3 regions of the Erwinia sp. HR93 genome follow, and region 1 is predicted to be linked to each of the others. Evidence: predicted binding sites of a transcription regulator. Region 1 holds the regulator's gene; each other region holds the start of a gene.

Region 1 (5,920 bases):
TGCGCTGTACTGTTTTTTAAGGAAGCACTGCTTAATGATGAACTGCATCCGTTGGTGCGGCAAACCGCTAACCCCCAGACAGCGCGTCAACGTCACTTTACCCATGCCGTTCAGATTAACGCCCAAACTCACATTATCGATAACCACATTGAAATCGCCACTGCCGCGGGGAAAGCGTAGTCTATAAAGCAACGGATGATTAAGTCATCACCGATAAGCGAATGCACCAATTCCAACGCCCGCCCTGCGCCAGGGATTTTACGGCTGGCATCGGGTCGCCAGCGTGCCTGGCCGCTGTATTGCTCCACGTCAAAGCGGGCCATAACGCGCAGGGCCAGAATTGAAAAATACCTCGCACCTAGTCCGGCAGGAAAAGGACCGCGCGATCGTTAAACCCGCCGCTGTTGGCGGTGCCGGGCATAATCTGAGACAAAATGTCGGGATAAGCTCCCGGAATTAGCGGCAGTGGCATTGCCCCGCTCGCGTCGAGTGACCGTTTACAAGAAGCAGCAAAATTTTCATCCTATTTACCATCGGCGTGAAACATTATTGGCAGGGCAAGACACTGAGACTCAGAAAATGCGCCGCAAAGGGGGCCAGGATGACGCTTCGCAACGTGGCTCTCACCTCACGCAATAGGCGAATACCGTAATGCAAATGCTTGCTCCTGCAGCCATTAAAATAGTGGCTCAGGCGTCACAGCATGCGGTAAACACAGTAAAGGCATAAACATAATGCGCATCACAAGGTATAGTAGGGCGCGTTTTTATTGAATAACTCAATCACTATGGCAGATATCACACCGGTGGAACTGACAATGCCGCAGTTTCACACCCAAACGTTTACTCCGATGTCAGGCGCAGGCAATCCCCATCTTCAAACTATGCTGCCGCGCCTGATACGGCGCAAACTGGCGTTTAAACCGCACTGGCAGCGTCTCGATATGCCGGACGGAGACTTTGTTGACCTGGCGTGGAGCGAAGATCCGGCTCAGGCCACCCACAAGCCGCGCCTGGTGGTATTTCACGGTCTTGAAGGCAGCCTGCATAGCCCTTACGCGCACGGGCTCATTCATGCCGCCGCGCAGCGCGGCTGGCTGGGCGTAGTGATGCATTTCCGCGGCTGTAGCGGCGTGCCAAACCGTAAACAGCGCATCTATCATTCAGGCGAAACGGAAGATGCCTCCTATTTCCTGCACTGGCTCTCAATGCGCTACGGCGAAGCGCCTACCGCTGCCGTAGGCTTTTCGCTTGGTGGTAATATGCTGGCCTGCCTGCTGGCGCGCCAGGGCGAGGCGTGCCGCCTGAAAGCCAGTGCGATCGTTTCCGCACCGCTCATGCTGGAGCCGTGCTGCCACCATATGGAAAAAGGGTTTTCCCGGTTCTATCAACGCTATTTGCTAAATTTATTAAAAGGCAACGCGCGCCGGAAACTTCAGACCTGGCCGGGCTCTCTGCCGGTGGAACTTCCCCAACTGCGCCGCATCCGTCGCATCCGTGAATTTGACGATCTCATTACCGCGAAAATCCACGGTTTCCAGGATGCGCTGGATTACTATCGCCAGTGCAGCGCACTGCCAATGCTGCCAAAAATCACCGCACCTACGCTCATCATCCATGCGAAGGACGATCCTTTCATGGATAACCAGGTCATTCCCGATATCACACAATTGCCTGCTAATATTGAATATCAACTTACCGAGCACGGCGGCCACGTCGGCTTTGTCAGCGGTACACTGCGCAGGCCGCAGATGTGGCTGGAAGAGCGTATCCCCGCCTGGCTAGCGCGCTATTTGGAACACGAAGTATGATAATTCCCTGGCAAGATATCGCGCCGGAAATGCTGGACAGTCTGATTGAGGCTTTTGTTCTGCGCGAAGGAACGGATTATGGCGAACAGGAGCTCACGCTGGAGCAAAAAACCGCAGACGTTAAGCGCCAGCTCCAGTGCGGCGAGGCGCTCATTGTTTGGTCTGAATTACATGAAACAGTCAATATCATGCCGCGTACGCAATTTCGTGGGTAACATCATGTCTCAGAAAAACTTATCTTAACGCCGCGCGCCTGGCGTCTATACTGCCCGTAAACGCAGCGCATTCGCGCCTTAGCCAGGCAGGAGTCATGACGCTATGTCCTCCAGATATCCCATTATTGCCGTAACCGGCTCCAGCGGCGCTGGTACCACCACAACCAGCCTCGCGTTTCGTAAAATTTTTGCCCAGCTCGGATTACGCGCGGCGGAAGTCGAAGGCGATAGTTTTCATCGATACACCCGCCCGGAAATGGACCAGGAAATCCGTAAGGCCCGCGACTTAGGCCGCCATATCAGCTATTTTGGCCCCGATGCGAACGATTTTTCCCTGCTGGAAAACACCTTTATGGAATACGGGCGCAGCGGCCACGGGGAATCCCGGAAATATTTACACACCTACGACGAGGCGGTGCCCTGGAATCAGGTTCCCGGTACATTTACCCCCTGGCAGCCGCTGCCTGCGGACACGGACATCCTGTTTTACGAAGGTCTACACGGCGGGGTGGTCACGCCGCAGATAGACGTGGCGCAGCACGTAGATTTGTTGGTCGGCGTAGTGCCTATTGTAAACCTAGAGTGGATACAAAAACTGGTGCGGGATATGAGCGAGCGCGGTCATTCCCGCGAGGCCGTGATGGACTCGGTCGTGCGTTCAATGGAAGACTATATTAACTACATTACCCCTCAGTTTTCGCGCACGCACATTAATTTCCAGCGCGTGCCCACCGTCGATACGTCAAATCCCTTCGCAGCCCGGGCGATCCCCTCACTGGACGAAAGTTTGGTGGTGATTCATTTTCGTAACCTGGAGCAGATCGATTTCCCCTGGCTGCTGGCTATGCTGCAAGGCTCGTTCATTTCTCACATGAATACGCTGGTAGTGCCGGGAGGGAAAATGGGGCTTGCAATGGAGCTTATCATGACACCGCTGGTGAAACGGTTAATTGAAGACCGGGGAATCAACTAAAATCGCGCGCCTTATTAAAGACGCGCAGCGTCTAATCAGGCTTCAATCACTTCCCATGAATGGGTAATATTGGCCGCCTTTTCCAGCATCAACGCAACCGAACAGTATTTTTCGGCTGACAGTTCAACCGCACGTGCAACCGCGTTATCCCTCAGCCCGCGCCCGGTAACAATAAAGTGCAGATTAATATGCGTGAAAAGCCGCGGCGCTTCTTCACGGCGCTCGGACGTAAGTTTAACCTCACAATCGGTTACGTCATGGCGCCCTTTTTGCAAGATAGAAACCACATCTATCGCGCTGCAACTTCCGGCCGCCATTAATACCATTTCCATCGGGCTTGGCGCCTTGTCTCCTGAATTACCGTCCATCAAAACCTGATGACCAGAGGCGGATTCGGCGAGGAATGTTAGCCCTTCTACCCATTTAACTCGTGCCTGCATTTTGTACGCTCCGTTAGATTACGCTTCCCCACAGAGTAAGCGTCAGGGGCGAAACTGGCAACAGAAGGCGACCTGCGTCAAGCTGAAACGAGACAAGAAGAGACACTGGTGAAAAGCTATGTTAAAACAGACCGGATACTGCTGCGTCGTAGTGAAGGTCATTCAGGTAAAAACTTTACTGATAACAGGCTGTTCTGATCCCCTTCCCATTTAAAACGCAGAACTCGTTTACCACGTTTGGGAGAAGCATAAGCGCCTCTTCCAGATGCCAGTTTATAATCAGAGGATAACCGCACATGGTGCTTGGCAAACCGCAAACAGACCCGACTCTCGAATGGTTTTTGTCTCATTGCCACATTCATAAGTATCCCTCCAAAAGCACGCTCATCCATCAGGGTGAAAAAGCCGAAACGCTTTACTACATCGTGAAAGGCTCCGTGGCCGTACTGATTAAAGATGAAGAGGGCAAAGAAATGATCCTCTCATACCTTAATCAGGGCGATTTTATCGGCGAACTGGGCCTCTTTGAGGAAGGGCAGGAGCGTAGCGCCTGGGTTCGGGCCAAAAGTGCCTGCGAGGTCGCGGAAATCTCCTATAAAAATTTTCGTCAGTTAATCCAGGTTAATCCGGATATTCTAATGCGCCTCTCATCACAAATGGCGCGTCGCCTGCAGGTCACCTCTGAAAAAGTCGGTAACCTTGCTTTCCTGGACGTTACCGGCCGCATTGCTCAAACCCTACTAAACCTGGCGAAGCAGCCTGATGCCATGACGCATCCTGACGGCATGCAGATAAAAATTACCCGCCAGGAAATCGGGCAAATCGTGGGCTGCTCCCGTGAAACCGTCGGCCGCATTTTAAAAATGCTCGAAGATCAGAACCTGATATCCGCGCACGGCAAAACTATCGTCGTCTACGGCACGCGCTAAACGCGGCGGCGCGGCGTGTTATCACGCACACCGCGCCGATACCTCAGGTCGTTATATATGTGGCGCCGACTGATTTATCACCCTGAAGTCAATTACGCGCTGCGTCAGACGCTGGTGCTATGTCTGCCGGTTGCCGTCGGCCTGGCGCTGGGTAACCTTCGTCTTGGTCTACTTTTTTCATTAGTTCCCGCCTGCTGCAATATGGCCGGGCTGGATACCCCTCATAAACGCTTTTTTAAACGACTTATCGTTGGCGGCTGCCTATTCGCCTCTTGCAGTCTGATCGTGCAATTATTGATGCGAGAAAATGTGCCGCTGCCGGCCATCTTCTTCGGCATGGCGCTGCTTCTGGGCGTAACGGCGGAAATCAGCTCACTGCATGCAAGGCTATTTCCTGCCTCAATGGTGGCCGCTATTTTTACGCTCAGCCTCGCGGGAAACATGCCGGTTTGGCAACCCATGCTGCTGTACGCGCTTGGTACCACCTGGTACGGACTGTTTAATCGCTTTTGGCTTTGGCTGTGGCGTGAACAGCCGCTGCGTGAAACGCTCAGTTTGCTGTATCGCGAGCTGGCTAATTACTGTGAAGCGAAATATAGCCTGCTGACGCAGCACACCTGTCCTGAGAAAGCGCTGCCGCCGTTGCTGACGCGCCAGCAGAAAGTCGTTGACCTGATAAGCCAGTGCTACCAGCAGCTTCATATGCTTTCCACCGGCAGCCAGCAAAGTGACTACAAGCGCCTGCTGCGCATCTTCCAGGTCGGGCTCGATTTGCAGGAGCACATCTCTGTCAGTCTGCATCAACCGGAAGAAGTGCAAAAGTTAATCGAGAAGAGCCACGCTGAGGCGGTCATTCGCTGGAACGCTCAAATCGTCGCCTCCCGGCTGCGAGTGCTGGCGGATGACATTCTTTATCATCGCTATCCCCGCCGCTTTAGCATGGAAAAACCGCTATCTGCGCTGGCCAAAATCGCCCGACAACACCCGGATAATCCGGTTGGGCAATTTTGCCACTACCACTTCAGCCGCATCGCCCGCGTGCTGCGCACCCAGCGCCCGCTATACGCACGTAATCTTATGGCCGACAGAGAGCGCCGCCTGCCGCTCTTCCCCGCGCTAAAAAATTATCTATCGCTAAAATCTACGGCATTGCGCAGCGCGGCCCGCACCGGCGTTATGCTGGCAATAGGCAGTCTGCTCGGCAGCGCGCTGCATCTGCCTAAACCCTGGTGGATTTTAATGACGATTATGTTTGTCACCCAAAACGGTTACGGAGCGACCCGGGTGCGTATTTTTCACCGGGCGGGCGGAACTATGGCCGGGCTGCTGGTAGCCGCCGTCACGCTGCATTTCCATGTGCCGGAGGGCTATATGCTATTGGGCATGCTACTCATTACCCTGATTGGCTACCTGATTATTCGCAAGCAGTACGGGCTGGCAACGGTAGGTTTTACCTTGACGGCGGTGTATACGCTTCAACTTCTCTCGCTGAACGGCGATCGGTTTATTATGACGCGGCTGGTGGATACGCTTATCGGCTGTCTCATCGCCTT
Region 2 (5,920 bases), 2.7 Mb from region 1:
AAAACAACCCCCATACATGGTTCATATAACCTCCCCGATGCGACGCAAAAATGAAGCAGGCAATGACGCTGCCTCCGAATCATGAACCTGCACCGTCAGTATGTTCCTTCAGTATAATGGGTAATCGACGGTCCGACGCGAAGCGCGAAAATTCTCCCTCCCAGCGTTCCGTTGAGGCTGCGATCGGTTTCAGGGTGTATTCTTAACCAACGATATTGATTAACAACCCGACGGATCCAATGGATATTAATAGCTTAATTACGCATTACGGCTACGCTGCGCTGATATTGGGTAGCCTGGCGGAGGGGGAAACCGTTACGTTACTCGGCGGTATCGCAGCACATCAGGGGCTGCTGTCACTACCGCTGACTATCATTTCTGTCGCGCTTGGAGGCATGATTGGCGATCAGTTACTTTATCTTGCCGGACGACGCTACGGCGAAACCATTCTCCAGCGCTTCCCGCGCTATCGCGGTAAAATTACCCGCGCGCGCCGCCTGATTAACCGTCACCCGTGGCTATTTGTTGTCGGTTCACGTTTTATGTACGGCTTTCGCATTGTCGGCCCCATCCTGATCGGTGCCAGCCGCCTGCCGCCCAAAATTTTTCTTCCACTTAATATTATCGGCGCCCTGGTATGGGCCACGCTGTTTACCCTGCTCGGCTATATGGGCGGCGAAATCATCACCCCGTGGCTTCATATGTTTGATAAACATATGAAGCTGTTATTCTGGCTCGGGCTGGCTATCGCCGCGGTATGGCTGGTGCGCCTGTGGCTAAAACGGCGCACTCACCGCCATACTGACGAAAATGGCTCAGAGGATAGCAGCGACAAAAATGGCTAACCCGACAGCAACGCAAACTATGCGATAAAACGCGGCGTAGCCCCGGCGCGCCAACTTCGTTTTTATGCCTGCCGATGGGTTTATGCGCGCATAAACCCATCGCCATAAGGCCCAACTGGCACCGGGGCGCCGCCGTGCGCCCCTATCATAATGCGTCCGCGTAGGCGGTAATCGCCTGCGCCACCGCGCGCGAGCTTTTTAAAGCCCGCACCACGGTAAATAGAGTCTCCGCCTGCGGGTAAGCTTTACGCAAATACCCAAGCCACTGTTTAATACGCGCCAGATGATACAGCCCGGTATCGTCCTGTTTTTCCAGCCGGGTATATTTGCATAAAAGCTGTACTACCTCAGGCCACGGCATGGCCGGGGCATTATGTTTTACCACCTGCCCTAAATTAGGGATAGTCAGCGCCCCGCGCCCCAGCATTAGCGCCTCACAGCCGGTTGCCGCCAGGCACGCCTGCCCGCTGCGCCAGTCCCAGATTTCGCCATTGGCAATAACCGGGATGCGTAAACGCTGACGAATTTCACCGATTGCCGCCCAGTTAATGCAATCCGCCTTATAGCCATCCTCTTTGGTACGCCCGTGCACCACCACTTCGCTGGCTCCGCCCTGCTGTACCGCATCGGCAATTTCAACGCGCCGCGCGCTGCTATCCCAGCCGAGGCGCACTTTTACCGTGACCGGCAGCGCGGCGGGCACCGCTGCGCGCATGGCGCTGACGGCGCGATAAATGAGTTCTGGCTCCCGCAGCAGAGACGCCCCGCCCCCGCTGCCATTCACTACCTTTGAGGGGCATCCACAATTGAGGTCTACTCCCCACGATCCCAGCGCTATCGCACGCGCCGCGTTTTCCGCCAGCCACTCGGGCGCCTGCCCCAGCAGTTGCACTCTAACGCGCGTGCCCGCAGAGGTATTACTGCCGTGGCGCAGTTCCGGGCAGATCCGATAGAATGCTTTTACCGGCAATAAGCTATCTACCACGCGCAAAAATTCCGTTACGCAGAGGTCATAGTCATTAACTTCACTCAATAATTCACGCACCAGAGGGTCGAGAACGCCCTCCATCGGTGCCAGTAGTACCCGCATGGTTTCTGCCCGCACGCTAAAAAGGCGCTCATAGTAGCCTAATTTTTAGGGTGGTAAAAAGCACGGCTTTGATCAGTCGTCGCCTGCAAACCTGTCATAGAAATTCGAGTATCGGTGCCGGGAGGGAGTGATCGGCCTGCACCTGCATCCGGCATGGCTTAACCTTATTTCAGATATACGTTAATAATTCAGCTGGCAGGAGCGCGCTAATACCGCCATCTTTTATGACACTGTGTCTCTGCCGATAAATTCACGACAGTAAAACACTTCACTGCCACTGGCGCCGCATACGGCCTCAGCGCAAAGGTAACTCACCGTTATGCCAGCATAAACTACACTGACAATATCCTTTGCCACCTTGCAATCTCGGGTAAAACCGACCAGACATAATAAGAGGGTTATGGAAATACATTATGTGATCGGTAGCACAAAAAAAAAATTAATTGTATGATGAATGCATTCTCCGAAGGACATTCCGCTATGCGTAATATGTTGACCATCGTCTGGCAGTATTTACGAGCTTTTGTGCTGATCTACGTCTGTCTTTATGCGGGGATCGCGCTGGCTGCGCTGCTACCCATCACGATCCCCGGCAGTATTATCGGTATGCTGCTACTGTTTTTGCTCCTGTCTTTTCAAATCCTGCCGGCAAAGTGGGTACAGCCCGGCTGCCATCTGCTGATTCGCTATATGGCCCTGCTGTTCGTACCCATTGGCGTCGGTGTCATGCAATATTTTGATTTACTACGCGCCCAGTTTGGACCAATTGTCGTGTCCTGCATCATAAGTACGGTCATTGTCATGCTGGTGGTGAGCTGGAGTTCACATCTGGTACACGGCGAACGTCAGTTATTTAGCCGCAATAAGGTAAAAAACAAATGATGGAAAATATTTGGTGGTCGCTACCGATAACGCTCATCGTTTTTTTTGCAGCGCGCCGTCTGGGCGGATGGTTAAAAATGCCGCTGCTCAATCCGTTACTGGTCTCAATGGTCATTATCATCCCTTTTTTACTGGTCAGCGGGCTTTCGTATGAGCGCTATTTCAGCGGCAGTAAAGTACTCAACGATCTACTCCAGCCCGCCGTTGTAGCGCTGGCGTTTCCGCTGTATGAACAGATCCATCAAATTCGCGCGCGCTGGAAGTCGATTATCACTATCTGCTTTATTGGCAGCATAACGGCGATGGTCACCGGAAGTGCCGTAGCGCTGATGCTCGGTGCCACGCCGCAGATAGCCGCCTCTATTCTCCCCAAATCTGTCACAACGCCGATTGCAATGGCCGTGGGCGGTAGCATCGGTGGTTTACCGGCAATTAGCGCCGTGTGCGTCATTTTTGTCGGGATTTTAGGCGCAGTGTTCGGACACACTATGCTCAATGCGATGAAAATCACTACCAAAGCCTCACGCGGGCTGGCGATGGGCACCGCCTCGCATGCGCTGGGTACCGCCCGCTGCGCCGAGCTGGATTACCAGGAAGGCGCGTTTGGCTCGCTGGCACTGGTTATCTGCGGGATTATGACCTCAATAATGGCGCCTTTCCTGTTTCCCTTAATCCTGCGTTTTTTTGGCTAACCGTAGCCAATATTGCGCTATCGGCTCTCACGGCTGTGAGATTTCATTTATTGCACTAATAATGAGATAAAGATCACGTATAGCGCTGAAGCGGCACCGTAAACTACGGAGCCATTTTTGGTGTTGAGGTCTATCATGCATCCACGTTTTAAGCACGCCGTCGCGCAGCTTCCCGATGTTCTGCGGCCATTATTGGTCCCCAGGCTCAGTGACCCGCATTTTTCAGGAATGTTTAGCGCCAGCGAGGTGAAAGCGCTGGAAACCGCCAGCGGGTTTGATGAAACCGCACTGGCCCTGGCGCTGTTACCGGTAGCCGCCGCCTGCGCCAGGGCTCCGATATCGCATTTTCAGGTGGGTGCCATCGCCCACGGCGTCAGCGGCAACCTCTGGCTGGGCGCTAATATGGAATTCCCCGGCAGCACGCTGCAGCAAACCATCCATGCGGAACAAAGCGCGATTTCACACGCCTGGACCTGCGGCGAACGCCGGCTTCGTGCGGTAACGGTCAACTACACGCCGTGCGGCCACTGCCGGCAATTTATGAATGAACTGAACAGCGGCGTCGGGCTGATAATCCAGTTACCCGAGCGACAGCCTGCTCCCCTTAGCGCTTATTTACCTGAGGCTTTTGGACCGGAAGATCTCGGGGTGCAAACGCGGTTAATGGACAGCGAGCCTCATGTATTTATGCTGCAGGGCGATGCGCTGAGCCAGGCCGCAATCGCCGCCGCCAGCCGCAGCCACGCTCCCTACAGTCACTCTCCGTCCGGCGTCGCGCTGGAAATGAAAGACGGCACGCTATTTAGCGGCAGCTACGCGGAAAGTGCGGCCTATAACCCTTCACTGCCGCCGCTGCAGGTGGCGCTTAACGTTATGTATCTTAACGGTTATACAGAGCAGGCGCTGGGCCGCGTACTGGTAGCCGAACGCGCAGATGCCGCGCTGACCCAGTGGGACGCCAGCATCGCATTATTGCGCAGCCTGGGCTGCCATAATGCCGATCGTTTATTACTGGAATCTTCGCCGCGATGAAATTTGCCGCAACCGCACCCGGTTATGTTGCACGGTTTACGTGGATAAAGTAGCCTTGAAGCTCCTTACTCTTCCCGGTGTCAGGTATCTAACTCTATGTTGAAGCGTCTGTTTTACGGTCTGCTGGCTTTGATAGCCCTGGCGCTTATTTCCGCGCTGGCGCTGGACCGCTGGATCAGTTGGAAAACGGCGCCCTACGTCTATGATGAAATACAGGATCTTCCCTGGCGCCAGGTTGGCGTGGTGCTCGGCACCGCAAAATATTATCGCACCGGCGTTATTAATCAATATTACCGCTATCGCATCCAGGGCGCGATTAACGCCTATAACAGCGGTAAAATCAGTTATCTGCTGCTGAGCGGGGATAACGCGCAGCAAAGCTATAACGAACCGATGACCATGCGTAAAGATTTAATCGCTGCGGGCGTTGACCCTACCGATATCGTGCTGGATTATGCCGGTTTCCGGACCTTGGACTCGATTGTCCGAACCCGTAAGGTCTTTGACACCAACGACTTTATTATTATTACCCAGCGCTTTCACTGCGAGCGCGCGCTGTTTATCGCCCAGCATATGGGAATTCAGGCCCAGTGCTACGCGGTGCCGTCACCGAAAAATATGCTTACGGTACGCCTGCGCGAGTTTGGCGCTCGCCTCGGCGCACTGGCAGACCTGTATATTTTCAAGCGCGAACCGCGCTTTCTCGGGCCGCTGGTACCCATCCCATCGCACCGGGAAATCCCACAGGACGCCCAGGGTTATCCGGCAGTGACTCCTTCGCAGTTGCTGGAACTCGAAAAGAAACAAAATTGACGGCAGCGGGGGCCAGTTCCCCGCTTTCACGCAGTGTCACAGCGAATAAACTCCCAGGCCTGCCGGCGGCAAACACCCTCAATAAGTAGCTTATCCACGGTGCCCGCCTGCCGCTGACTACTTTTTCCGCGCATATTTTAACGAGTCCAGCGCCACCGCGAAGATAATAATCGCGCCCTTAATAATATATTGCCAGTAAGGATTGACGCCGATATAAGTGAGGCCGTAGTTAATCACCGTAAAGATAATTACCCCGGTGACTACGCCAAAGACCGTGCCTACGCCGCCGCTGAATGAAACGCCGCCGACCACGCAGGCGGCAATGGCATCCAGTTCATACATAAACCCGAGGTTATTGGTCGCCGATCCAACGCGCCCGGCCTCCAGCATGCCGCCGAACGCATAAAATACGCCGGACAGCGCGTAAATCATCAATAAGTTCAGCCCCACGTTGACGCCGGACACTTTTGCCGCTTCCGGGTTGCCTCCGATAGCAAAGATATTTTTCCCAAACCGGGTTTTATTCCATAGCACCCAGACAAACGCGATGGCCGCCAGCGCATAAA
Region 3 (5,920 bases), 1.7 Mb from region 1:
CGTCTGTGATAGGTGCTTCTTTCGGGCCGACCTGCATTTTCAGTTTTTCGTCCACGCCGCCATTGATTGCATACAGCATGGTTTTCGCCAGGTTGGCGCGTGCGCCGAAGAACTGCATCTGCTTACCAACTATCATTGGGCTTACGCAGCAGGCGATAGCATAGTCGTCGTTGTTGAAATCCGGACGCATCAGGTCATCGTTCTCATACTGTACAGATGAGGTATCAATAGACACTTTCGCAGCGAATTTCTTGAAGTTCAACGGCAGTTTTTCTGACCACAGAATGGTCATATTAGGTTCCGGAGACGGCCCCATGGTGTACAGGGTGTTCAGGAAACGGAAGCTGCTCTTGGTAACCAGAGTACGGCCATCTAAACCCATACCGCCGATAGACTCTGTAGCCCAAATTGGGTCGCCGGAGAACAGTTCGTCATATTCAGGAGTACGCAGGAAGCGAACCATACGCAGCTTCATCACCAGGTGGTCGATCAGTTCCTGAGCGTCTTGTTCAGTGATTTTACCGGCTTTCAGATCGCGTTCGATGTAGATATCCAGGAAGCTGGAAACACGACCGAAGGACATGGCGGCGCCGTTTTGAGATTTAACTGCGGCCAGGTAACCGAAATAGGTCCACTGTACTGCTTCCTGAGCGTTAGTTGCCGGGCCAGAGATATCACAGCCATATTTAGCCGCCATTTCTTTAATCTGACCCAGTGCGCGATGCTGTTCAGCAATTTCCTCACGCAGACGGATAGTCGCTTCTAAATCTTCACCATTTTCCAGTTTTGACTGCAGAGAGGTGAACTGAGCGAATTTATCTTTCATCAGGTAATCGATACCGTACAGCGCTACGCGACGATAGTCACCGATGATACGACCACGGCCATAGGCATCCGGCAGGCCGGTCAGTACACCTGATTTACGGCAGCGCAGGATATCCGGGGTATAAACATCAAATACGCCCTGATTATGCGTCTTACGATATTCGGTGAAAATTTTCAGCGTTTCTGGATCGATTTCACGATCGTAAGCTTTACATGAGTTTACGATCATTTTGATGCCGCCAAACGGGATCAGAGCACGCTTAAGCGGTGCTTCCGTCTGCAGACCTACGACTTTTTCGAGGTCTTTAATGATATAGCCGGCATCGTGTGAAGTAATGGTAGCAGGAACAGAAGTATCAAAATCAACCGGCGCGTGCGTGCGGTTTTCAATTTTGATGCCTTCCATTACGTTATCCCACAGGCGGCTCGTCGCGTCGGTCGCACCGGCCAGGAAGGTTTCATCGCCTTCATATGGGCTATAGTTTTTCTGGATAAAGTCGCGAACGTTGACTTCACCCTGCCATTCGCCTTTAGCAAACCCTTCCCAGGCTGCGGTTAATTTTTCATTAAGCTCGGACATGTAACACCTACCTTCTAATGTGGAAGTTCCGATTTACTGCGCCTTAGGCAACAATATTAGTGCTTGTCGCTGCGGCGCAGGTAAATAATCCAGTATGTCAATCCAACCAAAATACCGCCGCCGATAATGTTACCTATTGTAACGGGTATAAGATTATCGGTGATGAAATTCATAATGGTCAGATGCGAAAATTGCTCCGGCGATGCGCCGATAGCGTGCCAGAATTCTGGCGAGCCGAAGTGGCGTACGACAATCCCCATTGGGATCATAAACATATTTGCGATGCTGTGTTCAAAGCCGCTGGCGACAAACATGCCGACAGGGAGCACCATAATTAACGCCTTATCCATTAAGCTGTGCCCGGAATAGCTCATCCAGACGGCGAGGCAAACCATAAGATTCGCCAGGATACCGAGGCTCAGGGCTTCAATAAAGGTATGGTGAAGTTTGTGATCGGCGGTTTGTAAAACATTCAACCCCCAGAGACCGTTATCCACCATATATTCTCCGGACAGCCAGATAAGCAGCACGAAAAGCAGTGCACCCAGCAGGTTACCTACATAGACATTCAGCCAGTTTTTCGCCAGTTGGCCCCAGCTAATACGCCCGCTGGCTTTGGCGACAACAATCAGCACGGTGGAGGTAAATAGATCCGCACCGCAAATGACGCAGAGAATTAAACCAAGGGAGAAGCAGATACCGCCGATAAGTTTTGAGATACCATAAGGCATCTCGGCAGTACCGGTTGTAGCGGTAATATAAAAAACGAATGCGATGGAGATAAACACGCCTGCCGTAATGGCCAGATAAAACGTGGTCATCGGATGTTTTGTTGCCTTATAGACACCCGCTTCTTCGGCGACTTTCGCCATATCAGATGGGAGCAATAGATCAAAAGGGTTGTCAGCTTTCACACTAACTCTCTCTTTATTTAAGTCGGCGACGAGATACTAACAAAGCATTATAGATGAGAATTTGATATAGATCATATCTCGCCTGGCTAATAGGCCTGGGAATAGTTTGATTTTTACCCTACTCCAGAATAATTTATTGATTTTTATGTAAAAAATAAATTTTAAAGTTTATTGATTAAGTTGAATTATTATTGTTTTTACCTCCGAATAAGTTAATCAATAGCGGTTTTTAAATAAATAAAATCAACAATTAAATTTTATATAAAATATTGCATTTACTATTATTTAACTTATTTATGACAATTGTTGATTTTAATTTTTAATTTAAAAACGGGACGCGCTGTCCCGAAATATATCAAAAAAAGAAGCTAACCCTAAGGGGGTATTTGTGCTGATTCTATGCTTCTTGTGCGGCAGATTTGGCGCGCTGTAGTTTCTGCCATGCGCCCAGTAGCGCACGATGCGCCGGGAAAGCGGTGAATTCGTCGTCAACCGCGACCAGGCCATAGAATGGTGCTTCTCCACTTATTGCGGCGCTTGCAGCTTCCACCGCTTCCTTGCCAAACATACGCACAAAAGCATAGTAGTATTGCTCGGGCTTTCTATCTGGCTCTTGGGCCAGAAGCAGGAGTGTTTGCAGGCAGCGATAATAGCGCGCGCGTTCAGGAGAAAACACTGAACCATTAAATTCCATGGTCCACTCGGTCCAAATAAGTGCTTGTTCCAGGTCGCCCCCGGCCAGCGCTAACATAGCCTTGAGCTCCCCGATGCGCAGCGTTGACCAGCCGTTATCTTTCCCGGTAGCCAGGCCCAGTAGCTCGCGCACGCGAGTAAAATCATCCAGGCTTTCATCATCAAATTGTTCGATAAGCTGCAGATAATCCGCTTTATCCCAGGCGCTTTCCGGTAGGTTAAAAATAGTTTCGCGTAAATGGCCGCCCATATTATTGTTTGCCAACCATAAATCTTCTGCCGGATAGATATCTGACATACCAGGCACTAAAATCCGGCAGGCGTAAACCCCTAAATGTTCGTAATCAGCGATATAAACTTCTTTGAGCTCGTCTTCGAAAATAGCCATTAGCGTGGCAAATTCTTCCTCAGTCGTACCAGAAAAGTTCCAGTCTACAAACGAATAATCAGCGTCTTGTTTAAACAGATCCCATGAAATCAAGCCGCTTGAGTCAATAAAGTGAGTTTCCAGATTGGTATGTTCAGCCACTTCTTCATCGTCAAACGTCGGTGGCGTAAACACATCTAAATCCTTCAGACTTCTTCCCTGCAATAATTCAGTGACGGTGCGTTCAAGTGCGACACCAAAATCAGGGTGCGCGCCAAAAGAGGCGAAGCAGGTGCCATTGTCTGGGTTAAACAGCACCACACAAATGACAGGATACTGGCCGCCAAGAGAAGCATCATAAGCGAAAATAGGGAAACCTTCCGTTTCAAGTTTCTCAATGGCTTCGACCACGGCCGGATAACGTTGTAGCACTGATAAGGGTATTTCCGGCAAGCTGATACATTCAGCAATAATCCGATTCTTTACGTATCTCTCAAACACTTCAGATAAACCCTGAACGCGTGCTTCATTACGGGTATTACCTGCTGACATGCCGTTTGAAACATAAAGGTTACCGATAATATTGACCGGGATATAAATCGTTTTATTGTCTGACTGACGCGTAAACGGCAAAGCGCACACGCCCCGCGCCGCATTGCTGGTTTGCAGATCGATTAACATACTGGCGCGGAGTTCGCCATCCGGGTCGTAAAACTCGCGCAGCTGTTCATCAAGTATGCCTTCAGGCAGCGCGTCGTCAGTAGGGACAGGGAACCAGCGTTCGTTAGGGTAGTGTACAAATGGCGCATCAGCCTGTGCTTTACCCAGCCAAAAATCGGCAAAGAAATAGTTGGTAGACAGGCGTTCGAAATATTCGCCAAGAGCAGAAGCCAGCGCCGCTTTGCGCGTAGCACCTTTCCCGTTAGTAAAACAAAGCGCACATTCTTTGTCGCGAATATGCACTGACCAAACGTTTGGAACAGGGTTTAGCCAGGAAGCTTCTTCAATATGGAAACCTAAATTGTTGAGCTGTTGCTGGAAGCGTTCAATAGAGGCTTCCAGGGCGGCGTCTTTACCAGGAATAAACGTTTGGCTCATGTTTTGTTCACTTTTGTAGTGCGTTAAGGCGCGCATGATACGGATTTTCGCAGAGGTACGCCATCGTCGCGCATGAGGTTATCGTAGGAAACCCGCGATGGCGGTTAGGGAAGAAGTGAAGAATCGCGAGTGGAGGCAGTGGGCGAACTAACAGCGATAAATTTCTCATATTACTTTGGTGTTAGATAAATATTCTATTGGATGGCGGGCGTAAGAGGGAGGCAATCGGGATTATCCATTGCAGGTGCTTCTGCTGAGTGATAAAACCGGTAATCACAATGATTTACTTTTATAAAGCGTGGTGAGGGAAATGACGCAGGTCTATAACTTTAGCTCTGGTCCGGCAATGCTGCCGGCCGATGTGCTGCAGCAGGCGCAGCAAGAATTACGAAACTGGAATGGGCTTGGCACCTCCGTTATGGAGATAAGCCATCGGGGCAAAGCGTTCATCCAGGTTGCCGAACAGGCAGAGCAGGATCTTCGCGATCTGATGCATATTCCCTCCAACTATCGCGTATTATTTTGCCACGGCGGCGGTCGCGGGCAGTTTGCCGCTGTGCCGCTGAATTTGCTGGGCAAGGGCGCCTGCGCGGATTATGTGGACGGGGGGTATTGGGCGGCGAGCGCCATTAAAGAAGCCGAAAAATATCTGACTCCACATACCATTGATGCAAAAATTACGCGCGAAGGAAAGCGAGCGCTAAAACCGATGAGTGAATGGCAATTAACGCCAGGGGCCGCCTATCTCCATTATTGTCCCAATGAAACCATCGATGGGCTGGCGCTGCATGAAACGCCCGCATTTGGCGATGAAACCGTGGTAGTTGCCGATTACTCCTCATCAATTTTATCTGCTCCGATTGATGTGAGTCGCTATGGCGTAATTTACGCTGGCGCGCAGAAGAATATTGGCCCTGCTGGATTAACGCTGGTGATTGTACGCGAGGATTTGTTGGGGAAAGCCAGCCGTTACTGCCCATCCATTCTTGATTATACGGTACTCAATAAAAACGACTCCATGTTTAATACTCCGCCAACGTTTGCCTGGTATCTTTCCGGGCTGGTTTTTCAATGGCTGAAAGCGCAGGGCGGCGTTAGCGAAATGGATAAGCGGAATCAACAAAAGGCAGATTTGCTGTATAGCACGGTGGACAATAGCGATTTATATCGGAATAACGTCGCCGCGGACAATCGCTCGCGTATGAATGTGCCTTTTCAGCTTGCCGATAGCGCTCTGGATGACGTGTTTCTGGCAGAGGCCTTTGCCGAAGGTCTACACGCTTTGAAGGGGCATCGGGTCGCAGGCGGCATGCGCGCATCTATTTATAACGCAATGCCGCTGGCCGGCGTTGAGGTGCTGGTTGATTTTATGCGCGATTTTGAACGCCGACATGGCTAATGTTTATTACGCCGCGCTGCAGCGCGGTTCATTTTGCTAAAAAG

The links. Region 1 encodes CRP, which controls carbon source genes, mostly activating them, when cyclic AMP is high. Its sites were predicted from a motif close to ATGTGANNNNNNTCACAT; they were not measured.
Region 2: SFA31_RS17065 (CidA/LrgA family protein) is a predicted target of CRP. The motif match lies at 2,349-2,366, and genes of this name have one in related genera.
Region 3: focA (formate transporter FocA) is a predicted target of CRP. The motif match lies at 2,379-2,396, and genes of this name have one in related genera.

The regions. Positions count from the first base shown of each region.
Region 1 is NZ_JAXUDP010000001.1:998,470-1,004,389, reverse strand. Features, by position in the region: gene SFA31_RS04680 (hypothetical protein) at 1-180, shown strand, start outside; gene SFA31_RS04675 (hydrolase) at 788-1,810, shown strand; gene SFA31_RS04670 (YheU family protein) at 1,807-2,025, shown strand; gene SFA31_RS04665 (phosphoribulokinase) at 2,129-2,998, shown strand; gene SFA31_RS04660 (OsmC family protein) at 3,034-3,438, opposite strand; gene crp (cAMP-activated global transcriptional regulator CRP) at 3,735-4,367, shown strand; gene SFA31_RS04650 (YccS/YhfK family putative transporter) at 4,425-5,920, shown strand, end outside.
Region 2 is NZ_JAXUDP010000001.1:3,655,290-3,661,209, forward strand. Features, by position in the region: gene SFA31_RS17050 (Yip1 family protein) at 1-25, opposite strand, end outside; gene SFA31_RS17055 (DedA family protein) at 240-845, shown strand; gene dusC (tRNA dihydrouridine(16) synthase DusC) at 991-1,935, opposite strand; gene SFA31_RS17065 (CidA/LrgA family protein) at 2,416-2,817, shown strand; gene SFA31_RS17070 (CidB/LrgB family autolysis modulator) at 2,814-3,509, shown strand; gene cdd (cytidine deaminase) at 3,645-4,541, shown strand; gene sanA (outer membrane permeability protein SanA) at 4,638-5,354, shown strand; gene mglC (galactose/methyl galactoside ABC transporter permease MglC) at 5,472-5,920, opposite strand, start outside.
Region 3 is NZ_JAXUDP010000001.1:2,712,536-2,718,455, forward strand. Features, by position in the region: gene pflB (formate C-acetyltransferase) at 1-1,405, opposite strand, end outside; gene focA (formate transporter FocA) at 1,462-2,319, opposite strand; gene ycaO (30S ribosomal protein S12 methylthiotransferase accessory factor YcaO) at 2,717-4,477, opposite strand; gene serC (3-phosphoserine/phosphohydroxythreonine transaminase) at 4,788-5,876, shown strand.